One region of the Vibrio sp. 16 genome, then DNA from elsewhere that is predicted to be linked to it. Evidence: riboswitches for the same ligand, from Rfam matches in the RefSeq annotation. Region 1 holds a riboswitch; the other holds the start of a gene.
The links. A riboswitch is a leader RNA that binds a small molecule or an ion and turns the genes downstream of it on or off. The one in region 1 is predicted to bind lysine.

Region 2: it holds a riboswitch for lysine, as region 1 does, so the genes downstream of both, tet(35) (tetracycline efflux Na+/H+ antiporter family transporter Tet(35)) here and lysC (lysine-sensitive aspartokinase 3) in region 1, are expected to answer to the same signal.

Annotation. Positions count from the first base shown of each region.
Region 1 is NZ_OY808997.1:2,124,305-2,127,755, reverse strand. It holds gene pmbA (metalloprotease PmbA) at 1-316, shown strand, start outside; gene lysC (lysine-sensitive aspartokinase 3) at 375-1,727, opposite strand; lysine riboswitch at 1,835-2,012, opposite strand; gene U9J37_RS09595 (pyridoxal-phosphate-dependent aminotransferase family protein) at 2,239-3,360, shown strand; gene U9J37_RS09590 (PglL family O-oligosaccharyltransferase) at 3,390-3,451, opposite strand, start outside.
Region 2 is NZ_OY808997.1:619,857-623,307, forward strand. It holds gene U9J37_RS02805 (inosine/guanosine kinase) at 1-370, shown strand, start outside; gene U9J37_RS02810 (H-NS family histone-like protein) at 450-863, opposite strand; lysine riboswitch at 1,419-1,600, shown strand; gene tet(35) (tetracycline efflux Na+/H+ antiporter family transporter Tet(35)) at 1,714-3,315, shown strand.

The DNA.
Region 1 (3,451 bases):
TGGTATTCATAACTGGTATGTGCAATCAACGGGGCAGAATTTCGAACAAATGCTGAAAGAGCTAGGCACAGGCTTATTGGTCACAGAGACCATGGGCCAAGGTGTCAATATCGTGACAGGCGATTATTCTCGTGGTGCGGCAGGCTTCTGGGTGGAGAATGGTCAAGTTCAATATCCTGTGTCAGAAATTACCATTGCTGGCAATCTTAAGCAGATGTTCCAGAACATTGTCGCTGTCGGTAATGATGTGGAAACGCGTTCACAAATTCAAACGGGTTCTATATTGCTTGAATCTATGAAGGTGGCGGGCGAGTAATCCCCTATATTTGGCTTGAATAGAAAAAGGTTGGCGTAGTGCCAACCTTTTGTTTTTCTTAGCCCTCAAACAACTCAGTGTGCAGCTTTTGGATGGCTTGCTTTGAGACGGACTCATGCACTAAGAAGCAGAGGTTGTGCGGACTTGCACCGTAACAGATCATGCGTAGATTGAAGTCTTCTAATGTGCCAAAGACTTGCTTCGCGTAGCCTTTACTCTCACTCATGTTGTTGCCGATTAGCGCAACCAGACATAAGTTGTGCTCGACGTCGACGCTACATAGCTCCTCTAACTCAATACGAGCGGCTTCCGGCAGCTGAGGCGCACCGCCTGAGGTATCAGTTTGATCCAATGTTAACGAAACGCTAATCTCGGAAGTCGTGATTAAATCCACCGATATCTTGTGCTTGGCTAGAATCTCAAAAACACGGGCTAAAAAACCGTATGCGTGGAACATTTTTGCGCTGCGTAGTGTCACCATTGTCTGGTTGCAGCGAAGGGCTAATGCACGAAATAGCGGTGAGCTCTCCACTTGATGGCGAATCCAAGTCCCGCCCTTTTCTGGCTCTTTTGATGAGCCGACAAAAACTGGAATATCATGACGCAGTGCCGGAACGAGAGTCGATGGGTGTAAGATCTTCGCGCCAAAGTTTGCCATCTCAGAGGCTTCGCTAAAGCTGATTTCTGGGATTGGAGACGCTTTCGGTGCGATACGAGGATCGGTAGTGTAGATACCGGGAACGTCAGTCCAGATTTCCAAGCCTGACGCTTCAACCGCCTCTGCAATCAGCGCGGCGCTGTAGTCACTGCCGCCACGACCTAGGGTTGTGGTATTGCCTTCTGCGTCTGATCCGATAAAGCCTTGAGTGATCACTACGGATTCTTGGCATAGTGGAATGAGCTTTTCTTCGGCAAGCTGACGGATGCTATCTAGCTCTGGTTCTGCTTTGCCAAAGTTGCTGTCGGTGCGCAGTACATCTCGAATATCGAAACGTGTGGCGGCGATTCCTCGCTCTCTCATTAATTGGGTAAGCAGGTGAGTCGACATCAGCTCACCACACGCGACTAAGTGGTCTGTGAGCTTACGGCTCGCTTGGATTGAAGCGGCTTCTGCAAGGCTCGTCACCGTATCTAGAATGGTGTAGACCTCGGCTGCAGCCTGGGTTGAATCTTCGAGTTGGTCCAAAACAGCATTATGGATCTTAGCCAGTTTGGTTAATATCTCACTTCGATGTGTTTGGTCTTGCACACCATTGGCTAACTCGACCAATAGGTTGGTGACACCTGAACACGCACTGCTAACAACTAATTTGGTATTGGGGTTTGATTCGATAATGGCTGCACAGCGACTCATCGCCTCAAAATTAGCAACACTTGTCCCACCAAACTTAGCAACATTGAAACTGCCCACGGCATTTCTCCCACGACTTCCTGAAAATAAAACTGGGGGTTAACCCAACATCCGATGTTTGCTTGAAGAGAGAATGAGCGAAAAAGAGGTATTTTTGAAATGCTATTGACCTCAGAAGCTCATCATCAGGCTGTGCTGATGACAGTTGATGGGACTCAACCCAAGTCAACCGACAAACCAAAACCACACTTTTGGTTTACCTCGGCACTGCTCCCCCTCAATGTGTTGTCTCGGAATTGTGGTTCCACGACACATCTACCTGGGCAGTGCTCCTCTTCTGCAACAATTTAAGTTGCGTGGCATAAATATTCGCCACCTATCCAGCATTGAACGTTTTTATGTGACCAATGTCAACGGTATTTTGTAACTTTATGCTCTTGGTAAATTAACAAACTTGTGACACTGGTTTGACCTCAAGACTTTGGGCTAATTGCTGAGGCGTTTGAATTGGATTAAGGTGAATCAATAACCTTCAACAGAACAATAAAATAGTTTGCAAAAGGAGCTGCCAATGACGATTCAAAGTTTTATTCCACCTCACCGCATCCTGATGGGACCGGGACCTTCGGACATTTCACCTCAAGTGCTGCAGGCGTTGAGTCGTCCAACGGTTGGTCACTTAGATCCTCTATTCATCAAGATGATGGATGAACTCAAGCAGCTACTTAAGTATGCATTCCAAACGGAAAATGAATTCACGATTGCAGTTTCTGCGCCCGGGAGTGCAGGAATGGAAACTTGCTTCGTCAATTTGATTGAGCCAGGTGACAAAGTAATTGTTTGTCGAAATGGCGTATTTGGCGAGCGCATGAGAGAAAACGTCGTCCGAGCAGGCGGTGTGGTTGAGCTTGTTGACGACGAGTGGGGCGCACCGGTCTCGGTAGAGAAAGTGGAACAGGCTCTGAAAGCCAACCCAGATGCGAAGATTCTTGCTTTTGTTCATGCTGAAACCTCGACAGGTGCTTGCAGTGATGCAGAGGCTCTAGGTAAGCTCGCTAAGCAGCACGGCGTGTTATCGATTGTGGACGCGGTAACGTCTTTAGGTGGCGTTCCACTAAAAGTTGATGAGTGGCAGTTGGATGCGGTTTATTCCGGTAGCCAGAAATGTTTGTCGTGTGTACCAGGTTTATCGCCAGTGACACTCTCTCAAGCAGCCATTGATAAAATCCAAGCGAGAAAGACACCAGTCCAGAGTTGGTTTCTTGATCAAAGCCTTGTGTTGGGGTACTGGAACGGGGAAGGCAAGCGCAGCTACCATCACACTGCGCCGGTCAATAGCCTTTATGCGCTTCATGAATCACTGCTCATTTTGCAAAATGAAGGGCTAGAAAATGCTTGGCAACGCCATCGCGAGATGCACGAAAAGCTAAAAGCTGGATTAGAGAAGCTAGGTTTTGAATTTGTTGTTGAGGAGCAATCTCGCTTGCCTCAGTTGAACGCAATTTATGTACCTCAATGGGTAGACGAGGTAAAAGTGCGTAGTCACTTGCTTGATACTTATAACCTAGAAATTGGCGCGGGCTTAGGTGCTCTCGCAGGAAAAGCTTGGCGTATCGGCCTCATGGGATACGGAGCGAGATCGGAGAATGTCGCTCTTTGTTTGAGAGCACTAGAAGAGTCACTGACTCAATAAATGACAAGGCGACCTAAGGTCGCCTTTCTTTATTCTGCTGGTTTGTTTGCCTCTGTGGTCAGCGCGTCGATGTTTGGTGGAACATACCGCA
Region 2 (3,451 bases), 1.5 Mb from region 1:
TATCGCAGAATTTAACCGTTTTGAATTTAGTCGACCAGCAGTAAAAGATAACTGCGAAAACCCAATTAAAGTGTATTCGCATATTTCACCTTATATGGGCGGGCCTGAGAAGATTAAAAATACAAATGGTGCAGGGGATGCAGCGTTATCTGCCTTACTGCACGACATGGCGGCAAACAAGTATCACAAAGAAAACGTGCCTAACTCAAGCAAACATGCCCATGCTTATTTGACTTACTCGTCGTTTTCTCAGGTATGTAAGTATTCAAACCGTGCTAGTTATGAAGTTCTGGTACAACACTCACCACGTTTGTCTAAAGGCTTGCCTGAAAGAGAAGACAGCTTGGAAGAAGCGTATTGGGAACGATAGAAAAGAAAACCTCAAAATTATGAGGTTTTTGACTTATAAAAAAAGCGCCATGAAGGCGCTTTTTTTGTTGTTACTTATTTTAGATTAGGAAATCGTCTAGTGATTTACCTGCATCTAATTGTTCTTGAATTGCTGAAGGTGTACGACCTTGGCCAGTCCAAGTTTTTTCTTCGCCATTCGCATCTGTGTATTTGTACTTCGCAGGGCGAGGCGCACGCTTTGATTTCGCTTTAGTTTTTGCTTTTGAGTCACCAGCAAGCGCAGAAATCAATGCTTCTACATCGATGCCATCTTTTGCGATTTGCTCTGCAATAGCCGACAGTTTAGCTTCTTGCTCAGCTGCTGCCGCACGTTCTGCTTCTTCTGCTTCTCGGCGTTCTTCTACAACTGTCGTCAATTTTTCTAGTGCTTCTTCCAATTGCTCCAGTGTTAATTCACGAGAGAAAGCACGCAAGCTGCGAATGTTTAATAGTGTTTTTGTTAGTTCCGACATATTTAAATCTCACTTTTATAAGGAGTGCCTAATATGAAAGATAATAATCCTGAAAAATGGATATTACAATATATAGAATGTAAATTTAGTTAAATCCTGACAAATATAATTCATCGCAGAAGATTTGTATTTTTTTACGCAAGTTTTCGTGACCTAGTTTAGTTTTTACTGGCTGGTTTAGACCATATTGATAAATAATCAACTCATGATTAAGTATTTGGTTTCATATATTGAAAACTGTTTCTAATTTAAGAATAAACAAATCGTCAAAAAATAGTCGGCGACAAACATTTGAATTTTTAGGTGCCACATTATTAGTGTCTATTTTAGATGCTTACCAAGATAGTCATTCCTTAGTTGTATGAGATGGTATGCAAAGAATGTCTATGCACAAAAGTTGGAAGGTTAATCTTTCCGGTATAAAAATATTTTTAACAATAAATCTGGCACGATGTATTGAAAAGAAGTGTGACTTAAGTACAATAAGCGGAACCTAATGCATTATGCTGGTTAAATTATTGTTAAAATGACTTTTCGATAGTTTAAAGTTTCAGCATGTGCGGTAGAGGCGCGGAATAAATAAGTAATGCTTGTTGGGGTGATGCCAATGAACAAGTAGGAAAGGTTATTTCGCCGAAGTGGGCTATCAAATCAAAGATGCTTGCTGGGGTTACACTCGAAAGGGGTAACACTGCCATAGTCTATAATTTGTAAAACTATGGAGCGCTACTGTAGGGCTGGGTAAGCATTCGCTTGCCTGTCGCTTATTTTTAGTTAATTGCTTGGAAATGAGTTCCATCAATTAGTCTGCAGTAGATCTCTAACCATTTATTACTGGTTTTTGAAGATCATGAATTTAATTGATTTTGCATCATCTCCTTTATCTCTTTTGCCTCCTTTAGTGGCGTTGAGTCTTGCTATTGTTACGCGTCGCGTACTTGTTTCTCTAGGTGTCGGTATTGTTCTTGGTGCTGTCTTGCTTAATGACTACTCATTGGGTAATGCGCTTGGATATGTTGGCTCTACTGTATCTAGTGTGTTCATCGAAGACGGTGGGATTAACACTTGGAACATGAGTATTGTCGGCTTCCTATTGTTGCTCGGTATGATGACTGCGCTGTTAACACTGTCGGGTGGTACTCGCGCTTTTGCTGAGTGGGCGCAGACACGCGTGAAAAGCAAACGTGGTTCTAAGCTTTTGGCTGCGTTTCTTGGCGTGTTCATCTTCGTCGATGACTACTTTAATAGTTTAGCGGTAGGGGCAATCTCTCGACCTGTTACTGACCGTTTCTACGTGTCTCGTGCTAAGCTTGCTTATATCCTCGATTCTACAGCGGCACCTATGTGTGTGATCATGCCTGCGTCTAGCTGGGGTGCTTACATCATGACAATCATCGGTGGCATTCTCGTCTCCCACGGCATCACAGAATACTCGGCATTAGGCGCTTACTTGCGTTTGGTTCCAATGAACTTCTACGCAATCTTTGCGCTATTGATGGTATTCGCTGTGGCTTGGTTTGGCTTAGATATTGGCAAGATGCGTGACCACGAGATCGCTGCGTCTCAGGGCCGAGGTTTTGACAAAGACCAAGAGAATGATACCGAGGAAGCTCATGAGCTGAACGAAGAGCTAGATATCCGCGAAAGCGAAGGCGGCAAAGTGTCTGATCTTGTTTTGCCGATTGTTTTCCTAATCATTGCGACGGTTGCGTCAATGCTTTACACCGGTGGTCAAGCGTTGGCTTCAGACGGTATTGAGTTCAATCTATTGGGCGCGTTTGAGAATACTGATGTTGGTACCTCTTTAATTTACGGTGGTTTGGTTGGCCTAGCGGTTGCTCTATTCACGGTATTCAAACAAGGTATCGCCGCATCGGAAATTGGCCGTACGCTTTGGATCGGTGCCAAATCAATGTTTGGCGCAATTCTTATCCTAGTCTTCGCATGGACAATTGGTTCTGTCATTGGCGACATGAACACAGGTAAATATCTGTCAACGCTTGCGCAAGGCAATATTAACCCACACTGGTTACCTGTAATCTTGTTCCTATTGTCTGGCTTGATGGCGTTCTCAACGGGCACATCATGGGGGACGTTTGGTATCATGTTACCAATCGCGGGTGATATGGCTGGCGCAACCGATCTTGCGTTAATGCTTCCGATGCTAAGTGCTGTTTTAGCTGGTTCGGTATTTGGTGATCACTGTTCACCAATCTCAGATACGACCATTCTGTCTTCGACAGGCGCACGTTGTAATCACATTGATCACGTTGCTACACAGCTACCTTACGCATTGTCTGTTGCAGCCGTATCCTGCATTGGTTTCATCACATTGGGTATGACGGCGTCGGTCGGTATTTCGTTTGCCGTCTCGTCTGTGGCGTTTGTAGCGGTTTGTGTATTGCTATCTGTCCTGTCCAAATCGAAAATGGCCAGTTGTCAAAATGCTTAACTGAGCAATAGTGCATCATGTTTAAAAGGGAGCTTCGGCTCCTTTTTTAATTGTCATATACAAATGGAAAAAAGTTTAAATAAATGGTTGAAAAATGTTTACACCTTAGTTAGTGTGGATATCAACAAAGCGAACA